Regions from separate parts of the Psychrobacillus sp. FSL K6-2843 genome, predicted to be linked through region 1. Evidence: a T-box and tRNA genes for the amino acid it is inferred to sense, from the RefSeq annotation. Region 1 holds a T-box; the other regions hold tRNA genes.
The links. A T-box is a leader RNA that pairs with one kind of tRNA and senses whether it is charged. The one in region 1 lies ahead of ileS (isoleucine--tRNA ligase), so its partner is inferred to be a tRNA-Ile.
Positions count from the first base shown of each region.

Region 1 (3,281 bases):
CCGTTCTCATCTAAAATATGTCCAGTGGAAAGCACACGCTTATATGGTGCTTTACCTGTAAATAGGGTAGAAACGGCCAATAAACTATAAAACCACCCTCTTGTTTGGTCAATTCCTTCGACTATAATATCCGCTGGAAACTGCTTGGAAAATAACTCTTTGTTCTCAAATGGATAATGATATTGGGCAAAGGGCATAGAACCACTGTCAAACCATACATCTATTACTTCTGGAGTTCTTTGCATCGGTCCACCACAGGAAGGACAAGATAGCTGAACCTTATCCACATATGGCTTGTGTAGCTCAATATCCCCTAGTACATTTAAAGAATATTTATTTAATTCATCGATCGATTTCGGCACTATTTCTACCTTACAATTATTACATTCCCACACATTAAGTGGTGTCCCCCAATAACGTTTGCGACTGATATTCCAATCCATCATTTGTTCCAAAAAGTTACCGAACCTACCATGCTTAATGTACTCTGGATGCCATGATACAGATTCGTTGTTATCAATTAATATTTCTTTTAGAGCTGTCGTTTGTATAAACCAACTTTCCATTGCGTAGTAAAGGAGTGGGGTGTCACAGCGCCAACAATGGGGATAGCTATGTTCATATTTTTCCTTATGGAATAGTAGTCCTTTATTGGAGAGAAATCGGACTATATCTATATCGCATTCTTTTACAAATCGACCTTCAAATCCTTTTATTGCTGAAGTGTATCTCCCTCTCTCATCCACCACACTGATAAAGGACAAGTCATTTTCCTTTACCACTTTATAATCGTCTTCTCCATAAGCTGGCGCGATATGCACAATTCCAGTACCGCTATCGCATGTGACATAGCTGGCGGTAACTACTTTATGACCAGACTCAACACTCATAAAGTCAAAAAGTGGAGTATAGGTAATGCCTTCTAATTCCTCCCCTCTAAAGGTGGACAGAATCTCATAATCATCTTGCATTACTTTTTCTAACAAAACTTTAGCAAGTATATAAACTTCTTCTCCCTTCTTCACACGAACATATTCCAGCGTAGGGTTAACTGCTAAAGCAACATTTGCTGGTAGCGTCCAGGGTGTGGTCGTCCAACCTAGGAAGTATTCATTCTCTGCATCTGTTAACTTAAATTTCGCTGTAGCCGATAGATCCTTCACCATTTTATAGCCCTGCGATACTTCGTGCGAACTTAAGGAAGTTTGACAACTAGGGCAGTATGGTGATACTCTATGACCTTTTTGTAGCAACCCCTTGTCGTGAATGGTACCAAGGATATTCCATACACTTTCAATATAGCTGTTGCTCATCGTCATATAGGGATTGCCCATATCCACCCAGTATCCTAACTTCTCTGTGAAATCACGCCATTCCTTCTCATAAACAAATACACTTTCCTTACATTTTTCGATAAATGCCTCCACACCAAAATCTTCTATGTCATTCTTTCCAGAGATACCAAGCTGTTTTTCTACACCCAATTCTACTGGCAACCCGTGTGTATCCCATCCCGCTTTACGAATAACTTGATACCCTTTCATTGTTTTGTATCTAGCGATCAGATCCTTAATCGTTCTTCCGAGGGCATGCCCTACATGGGGCATGCCATTTGCTGTGGGCGGGCCCTCATAAAATACAAAGGATGGCCTTCCATCTCGTTGGTTTATAGATTCTTGAAAAACATTTTTCTCTAACCAAACTTTTCGTACTTTTTCTTCCCGTTTTGAAACTATTTCCTTCTTGTTCTTGTTAACCAATTGGCATCACTCCTTATTAAGTTTAATAAAACATACAAAAAACCCGTCCCAGTAAAGGGACGGGTTTAACCGTGATACCACCCTAATTCTATGGAAAATTACCTTCCAATAGCACTTAGCCACGTACAAGCATACGCGTTCCTTTTAACGGTAGACACCCGATCGAGCTTACTATGTTCAGCACGACTTCTCAGAGAGGATTTTCAAAAATGACCTGAACACCGACTTTCAGCAAAGCATCGGCTCTCTTTGGAGCAGGTTCATATTCTACTTTTTCTCATCAACGAATTTGTATGGTTTTATTGTGGATAAATTTAACATGTAAATAAAACTAATGTCAATAGGAAGTATAGAAAAATTTAAAAATCATATGGAGGATAACAATTCACTTTTCAACACGAGTATACATGATATGCTCTATTAAACGCGTAATTATCAGTCTTTAAAGACCGTACTTAGAACTAAACCTGCAAAAATAATAGACACTCACCTGAATTAAAAGTGAGTGTCTATAGTTAAATATTTATCAAAAGCCCATGACAAGACTTTTTTTAGATGTTCGAATTGCCTGTTGAAGTTGGTCTTGGTGCCTCTTCCTCTGCAGCAAATGTAGAAGTCCCAAAGCTAAACAATACTGTTAATGTTATCAAGCTAAGAATAAATATTTTTTTCATATTATAAATCCTCCCATTTTGAAATAGATTTTTGTCTGAATAATATCTCATTTGCCTTTTGATAAAAAATATTGGCTGCTTTAAAACGACTGTTCCTATAATAATAATCTGCTAATAATATAGAGTACTTTTGAACGTGTCGATCGTCATGGACCTTCTCAAAATAATTAATCCCTTTTTTAATGATAGCTTCGAAATCTTCAGAGCAACTATGAAACGCTTTATATATGTGAAAATGGTGTATGTAAGATAGAGTGGCCATTGTTTGATTGTCCTTTATTTCATCCAATTTACTTAACCCAGCTTCACACCAGCTTAGCACACGCAAATGATCCTTTTGCTTGGAATACTCCTTAATAATTGAAAGAGTAGTTATCATATACCCCTCCACTTGGTGTGGGCCCTCTTTATTTTCCAAGCTATGTTTATAATACTCGATTGCCTTTTCATGGTTTTCTTGAATGGCCTGAAGTGAACCAAGGTTTTGATAAAGCATACCTTTATACTGTGTCAGCCTATAATCCTTAGCCAGCTTTTTCGCAAGATTGTAGTTCTTTTCGGCCTCTACATAATTTTTCATGTTTTTGTAGGCCATTCCTGTAACTATGTAACTGTCAATTGCTCTTTCAAAGAGTAAATTATCCTTATAATACTTCAGTGATTTACTAGAATGATTGATAGCATTGAAATATTCGTTGCATTTAAAGTAGGTCAAGCTTATAGCATTGTGAAAGTCTGCTAGCTCCCACTCCTCAAAAGAATTATTATTCAATAGCTTGAGAGCTTGCTCAAGCCTTTCTAAAGCCGCATAATATTCACCAATTAGATAGTTGTACAACCCGAGGTT
Region 1 is NZ_CP152021.1:2,007,100-2,010,380, reverse strand. It holds gene ileS (isoleucine--tRNA ligase) at 1-1,760, opposite strand, end outside; T-box leader at 1,813-2,053, opposite strand; gene MKY94_RS10090 (hypothetical protein) at 2,312-2,434, opposite strand; gene MKY94_RS10085 (tetratricopeptide repeat protein) at 2,436-3,281, opposite strand, start outside.

Region 2 (3,281 bases), 1.2 Mb from region 1:
CAGCCAGCTATTATGGAGAGTTTGATCCTGGCTCAGGACGAACGCTGGCGGCGTGCCTAATACATGCAAGTCGAGCGAATGATGAAGAAGCTTGCTTCTTCTGATTTAGCGGCGGACGGGTGAGTAACACGTGGGCAACCTGCCCTGTAGATTGGGATAACTCCGGGAAACCGGGGCTAATACCGAATAATCCATTTCCTCACATGAGGAGATGTTAAAAGACGGTCTCGGCTGTCACTACAGGATGGGCCCGCGGCGCATTAGCTAGTTGGTGAGGTAACGGCTCACCAAGGCGACGATGCGTAGCCGACCTGAGAGGGTGATCGGCCACACTGGGACTGAGACACGGCCCAGACTCCTACGGGAGGCAGCAGTAGGGAATCTTCCACAATGGACGAAAGTCTGATGGAGCAACGCCGCGTGAGTGAAGAAGGTTTTCGGATCGTAAAACTCTGTTGTGAGGGAAGAACAAGTACGAGAGTAACTGCTCGTACCTTGACGGTACCTCATTAGAAAGCCACGGCTAACTACGTGCCAGCAGCCGCGGTAATACGTAGGTGGCAAGCGTTGTCCGGAATTATTGGGCGTAAAGCGCGCGCAGGCGGTCCTTTAAGTCTGATGTGAAAGCCCACGGCTCAACCGTGGAGGGTCATTGGAAACTGGGGGACTTGAGTGCAGAAGAGGAAAGCGGAATTCCAAGTGTAGCGGTGAAATGCGTAGAGATTTGGAGGAACACCAGTGGCGAAGGCGGCTTTCTGGTCTGTAACTGACGCTGAGGCGCGAAAGCGTGGGGAGCAAACAGGATTAGATACCCTGGTAGTCCACGCCGTAAACGATGAGTGCTAAGTGTTAGGGGGTTTCCGCCCCTTAGTGCTGCAGCTAACGCATTAAGCACTCCGCCTGGGGAGTACGGTCGCAAGACTGAAACTCAAAGGAATTGACGGGGGCCCGCACAAGCGGTGGAGCATGTGGTTTAATTCGAAGCAACGCGAAGAACCTTACCAGGTCTTGACATCCCGCTGACCGGCCTAGAGATAGGCTTTTCCCTTCGGGGACAGCGGTGACAGGTGGTGCATGGTTGTCGTCAGCTCGTGTCGTGAGATGTTGGGTTAAGTCCCGCAACGAGCGCAACCCTTGATCTTAGTTGCCAGCATTCAGTTGGGCACTCTAAGGTGACTGCCGGTGATAAACCGGAGGAAGGTGGGGATGACGTCAAATCATCATGCCCCTTATGACCTGGGCTACACACGTGCTACAATGGACGGTACAGAGGGTCGCAACCCCGCGAGGGTGAGCTAATCCCATAAAACCGTTCTCAGTTCGGATTGTAGGCTGCAACTCGCCTACATGAAGCCGGAATCGCTAGTAATCGTGGATCAGCATGCCACGGTGAATACGTTCCCGGGCCTTGTACACACCGCCCGTCACACCACGAGAGTTTGTAACACCCGAAGTCGGTGGGGTAACCCTTTTGGGAGCCAGCCGCCGAAGGTGGGACAGATGATTGGGGTGAAGTCGTAACAAGGTAGCCGTATCGGAAGGTGCGGCTGGATCACCTCCTTTCTAAGGATATATTCGGAATACAGATCTTTATCTGTATCTTAACGTTTTGCAGTTCAGTTTTGAATGTTCATGTATATTAACATTTAATAGATATGGAAATTCAAAGAGGGCCTATAGCTCAGCTGGTTAGAGCGCACGCCTGATAAGCGTGAGGTCGATGGTTCGAGTCCATTTAGGCCCACCATACCTTTTTAATTTCGGGGCCTTAGCTCAGCTGGGAGAGCGCCTGCCTTGCACGCAGGAGGTCAGCGGTTCGATCCCGCTAGGCTCCACCATTAAAAATATAATTGTTCTTTGAAAACTGGATAAAACGACATCAAAAAAAGAAACAAACGCAAGATATTCAAATTGTGATCACTTACGTGATTGCAAGTGTAGTACTTTTAACTTTTAGGTTAAGTTAATAAGGGCGCACGGTGGATGCCTTGGCACTAGGAGTCGACGAAGGACGGCACTAACACCGATATGCTTCGGGGAGCTGTAAGTGAGCTTCGATCCGGAGATTTCCGAATGGGGAAACCCACTGCCCGTAATGGGGCAGTACATTTGCGTGAATACATAGCGCATCTGAGACACACCCAGGGAACTGAAACATCTAAGTACCTGGAGGAAGAGAAAGAAAATTCGATTCCCTGAGTAGCGGCGAGCGAAACGGGAAGAGCCCAAACCAAGAGGCTTGCCTCTTGGGGTTGTAGGACACTCTATACGGAGTTACAAAAGAATGAGTTAGATGAAGCGACCTGGAAAGGTCCGCAGGATAGGGTAAAAGCCCCGTAGTCCAAAATTCATTCCCTCCAGAGTGTATCCTGAGTACGGCGGAACACGTGAAATTCCGTCGGAATCCGGGAGGACCATCTCCCAAGGCTAAATACTACCTAGTGACCGATAGTGAACCAGTACCGTGAGGGAAAGGTGAAAAGCACCCCGGAAGGGGAGTGAAATAGACCCTGAAACCGTGTGCCTACAAATAGTCAAAGCCCGTTAACGGGTGATGGCGTGCCTTTTGTAGAATGAACCGGCGAGTTACGATTACATGCGAGGTTAAGTTGAGAAGACGGAGCCGCAGCGAAAGCGAGTCTGAATAGGGCGAATGAGTATGTGGTCGTAGACCCGAAACCAGGTGATCTACCCATGTCCAGGATGAAGGTAAGGTAACACTTACTGGAGGTCCGAACCCACGCACGTTGAAAAGTGCGGGGATGAGGTGTGGGTAGCGGAGAAATTCCAATCGAACCTGGAGATAGCTGGTTCTCTCCGAAATAGCTTTAGGGCTAGCCTCAAACGTTAGAATCTTGGAGGTAGAGCACTGTTTGGACTAGGGGCCCATCCCGGGTTACCGAATTCAGACAAACTCCGAATGCCAATGATTTATGTTTGGGAGTCAGACTGCGAGTGATAAGATCCGTAGTCAAGAGGGAAACAGCCCAGACCACCAGCTAAGGTCCCAAAGTATTTGTTAAGTGGAAAAGGATGTGGCGTTGCTTAGACAACCAGGATGTTGGCTTAGAAGCAGCCATCATTTAAAGAGTGCGTAATAGCTCACTGGTCGAGTGACGCTGCGCCGAAAATGTATCGGGGCTAAACAAATCACCGAAGCTGTGGATTGATACCTTTGGTATCAGTGGTAGGAGAGCGTTCTAAGGGCGTTGAAGTCAGACCGGAAGGACTGGTGGAGCGCTTAGAAGTGAGAATGCCGGTATGAGTAGCGAAAGATGGGT
Region 2 is NZ_CP152021.1:3,210,659-3,213,939, reverse strand. It holds rRNA gene MKY94_RS16350 (16S ribosomal RNA) at 10-1,563, shown strand; tRNA gene MKY94_RS16345 (tRNA-Ile) at 1,671-1,747, shown strand; tRNA gene MKY94_RS16340 (tRNA-Ala) at 1,763-1,838, shown strand; rRNA gene MKY94_RS16335 (23S ribosomal RNA) at 1,957-3,281, shown strand, end outside.
Region 2: it has a tRNA-Ile gene. The T-box ahead of ileS (isoleucine--tRNA ligase) is inferred to sense a tRNA for this amino acid. The anticodon was not compared.

Region 3 (3,281 bases), 1.9 Mb from region 1:
GGACCAAGGGGTCGCAGGTTCGAATCCTGTCTTCCCGACCAGTTATTTATAATATTGGGGCCTTAGCTCAGCTGGGAGAGCGCCTGCCTTGCACGCAGGAGGTCAGCGGTTCGATCCCGCTAGGCTCCACCATGAACATTGAAAACTGAACATGCAAAACGTTAAGACATATAGCATCAAACAACTTCGGTTGTATTGACGCAAAACAATTTTTGACATCATTTAATGATGATGCCAGCAAAACAAAATGAGCTTTTTAAGTTCTCTATTATGGAGAGTTTGATCCTGGCTCAGGACGAACGCTGGCGGCGTGCCTAATACATGCAAGTCGAGCGAATGATGAAGAAGCTTGCTTCTTCTGATTTAGCGGCGGACGGGTGAGTAACACGTGGGCAACCTGCCCTGTAGATTGGGATAACTCCGGGAAACCGGGGCTAATACCGAATAATCCATTACCTCACATGAGGAAATGTTAAAAGACGGTCTCGGCTGTCACTACAGGATGGGCCCGCGGCGCATTAGCTAGTTGGTGAGGTAACGGCTCACCAAGGCGACGATGCGTAGCCGACCTGAGAGGGTGATCGGCCACACTGGGACTGAGACACGGCCCAGACTCCTACGGGAGGCAGCAGTAGGGAATCTTCCACAATGGACGAAAGTCTGATGGAGCAACGCCGCGTGAGTGAAGAAGGTTTTCGGATCGTAAAACTCTGTTGTGAGGGAAGAACAAGTACGAGAGTAACTGCTCGTACCTTGACGGTACCTCATTAGAAAGCCACGGCTAACTACGTGCCAGCAGCCGCGGTAATACGTAGGTGGCAAGCGTTGTCCGGAATTATTGGGCGTAAAGCGCGCGCAGGCGGTCCTTTAAGTCTGATGTGAAAGCCCACGGCTCAACCGTGGAGGGTCATTGGAAACTGGGGGACTTGAGTGCAGAAGAGGAAAGCGGAATTCCAAGTGTAGCGGTGAAATGCGTAGAGATTTGGAGGAACACCAGTGGCGAAGGCGGCTTTCTGGTCTGTAACTGACGCTGAGGCGCGAAAGCGTGGGGAGCAAACAGGATTAGATACCCTGGTAGTCCACGCCGTAAACGATGAGTGCTAAGTGTTAGGGGGTTTCCGCCCCTTAGTGCTGCAGCTAACGCATTAAGCACTCCGCCTGGGGAGTACGGTCGCAAGACTGAAACTCAAAGGAATTGACGGGGGCCCGCACAAGCGGTGGAGCATGTGGTTTAATTCGAAGCAACGCGAAGAACCTTACCAGGTCTTGACATCCCGCTGACCGGCCTAGAGATAGGCTTTTCCCTTCGGGGACAGCGGTGACAGGTGGTGCATGGTTGTCGTCAGCTCGTGTCGTGAGATGTTGGGTTAAGTCCCGCAACGAGCGCAACCCTTGATCTTAGTTGCCAGCATTCAGTTGGGCACTCTAAGGTGACTGCCGGTGATAAACCGGAGGAAGGTGGGGATGACGTCAAATCATCATGCCCCTTATGACCTGGGCTACACACGTGCTACAATGGACGGTACAGAGGGTCGCAACCCCGCGAGGGTGAGCTAATCCCATAAAACCGTTCTCAGTTCGGATTGTAGGCTGCAACTCGCCTACATGAAGCCGGAATCGCTAGTAATCGTGGATCAGCATGCCACGGTGAATACGTTCCCGGGCCTTGTACACACCGCCCGTCACACCACGAGAGTTTGTAACACCCGAAGTCGGTGGGGTAACCCTTTTGGGAGCCAGCCGCCGAAGGTGGGACAGATGATTGGGGTGAAGTCGTAACAAGGTAGCCGTATCGGAAGGTGCGGCTGGATCACCTCCTTTCTAAGGATATATTCGGAATACAGATCTTTATCTGTATCTTAACGTTTTGCAGTTCAGTTTTGAATGTTCATGTATATTAACATATAATAGATATGGAAATTCAAAGAGGGCCTATAGCTCAGCTGGTTAGAGCGCACGCCTGATAAGCGTGAGGTCGATGGTTCGAGTCCATTTAGGCCCACCATACCTTTTTTTATTTCGGGGCCTTAGCTCAGCTGGGAGAGCGCCTGCCTTGCACGCAGGAGGTCAGCGGTTCGATCCCGCTAGGCTCCACCAACGAAATAATTTTGTTCTTTGAAAACTGGATAAAACGACATCAAAAAAAGAAACAAACGCAAGATATTCAAATTGTGATCACTTACGTGATCGCAAGTGTAGTACTTTTAACTTTTAGGTTAAGTTAATAAGGGCGCACGGTGGATGCCTTGGCACTAGGAGTCGACGAAGGACGGCACTAACACCGATATGCTTCGGGGAGCTGTAAGTGAGCTTCGATCCGGAGATTTCCGAATGGGGAAACCCACTGCCCGTAATGGGGCAGTACATTTGCGTGAATACATAGCGCATCTGAGACACACCCAGGGAACTGAAACATCTAAGTACCTGGAGGAAGAGAAAGAAAATTCGATTCCCTGAGTAGCGGCGAGCGAAACGGGAAGAGCCCAAACCAAGAGGCTTGCCTCTTGGGGTTGTAGGACACTCTATACGGAGTTACAAAAGAATGAGTTAGATGAAGCGACCTGGAAAGGTCCGCAGGATAGGGTAAAAGCCCCGTAGTCCAAAATTCATTCCCTCCAGAGTGTATCCTGAGTACGGCGGAACACGTGAAATTCCGTCGGAATCCGGGAGGACCATCTCCCAAGGCTAAATACTACCTAGTGACCGATAGTGAACCAGTACCGTGAGGGAAAGGTGAAAAGCACCCCGGAAGGGGAGTGAAATAGACCCTGAAACCGTGTGCCTACAAATAGTCAAAGCCCGTTAACGGGTGATGGCGTGCCTTTTGTAGAATGAACCGGCGAGTTACGATTACATGCGAGGTTAAGTTGAGAAGACGGAGCCGCAGCGAAAGCGAGTCTGAATAGGGCGAATGAGTATGTGGTCGTAGACCCGAAACCAGGTGATCTACCCATGTCCAGGATGAAGGTAAGGTAACACTTACTGGAGGTCCGAACCCACGCACGTTGAAAAGTGCGGGGATGAGGTGTGGGTAGCGGAGAAATTCCAATCGAACCTGGAGATAGCTGGTTCTCTCCGAAATAGCTTTAGGGCTAGCCTCAAACGTTAGAATCTTGGAGGTAGAGCACTGTTTGGACTAGGGGCCCATCCCGGGTTACCGAATTCAGACAAACTCCGAATGCCAATGATTTATGTTTGGGAGTCAGACTGCGAGTGATAAGATCCGTAGTCAAGAGGGAAACAGCCCAGACCACCAGCTAAGGTCCCAAAGTATTTGTTAA
Region 3 is NZ_CP152021.1:98,057-101,337, forward strand. It holds tRNA gene MKY94_RS00515 (tRNA-Pro) at 1-41, shown strand, start outside; tRNA gene MKY94_RS00520 (tRNA-Ala) at 57-132, shown strand; rRNA gene MKY94_RS00525 (16S ribosomal RNA) at 268-1,821, shown strand; tRNA gene MKY94_RS00530 (tRNA-Ile) at 1,929-2,005, shown strand; tRNA gene MKY94_RS00535 (tRNA-Ala) at 2,022-2,097, shown strand; rRNA gene MKY94_RS00540 (23S ribosomal RNA) at 2,215-3,281, shown strand, end outside.
Region 3: it has a tRNA-Ile gene. The T-box ahead of ileS (isoleucine--tRNA ligase) is inferred to sense a tRNA for this amino acid. The anticodon was not compared.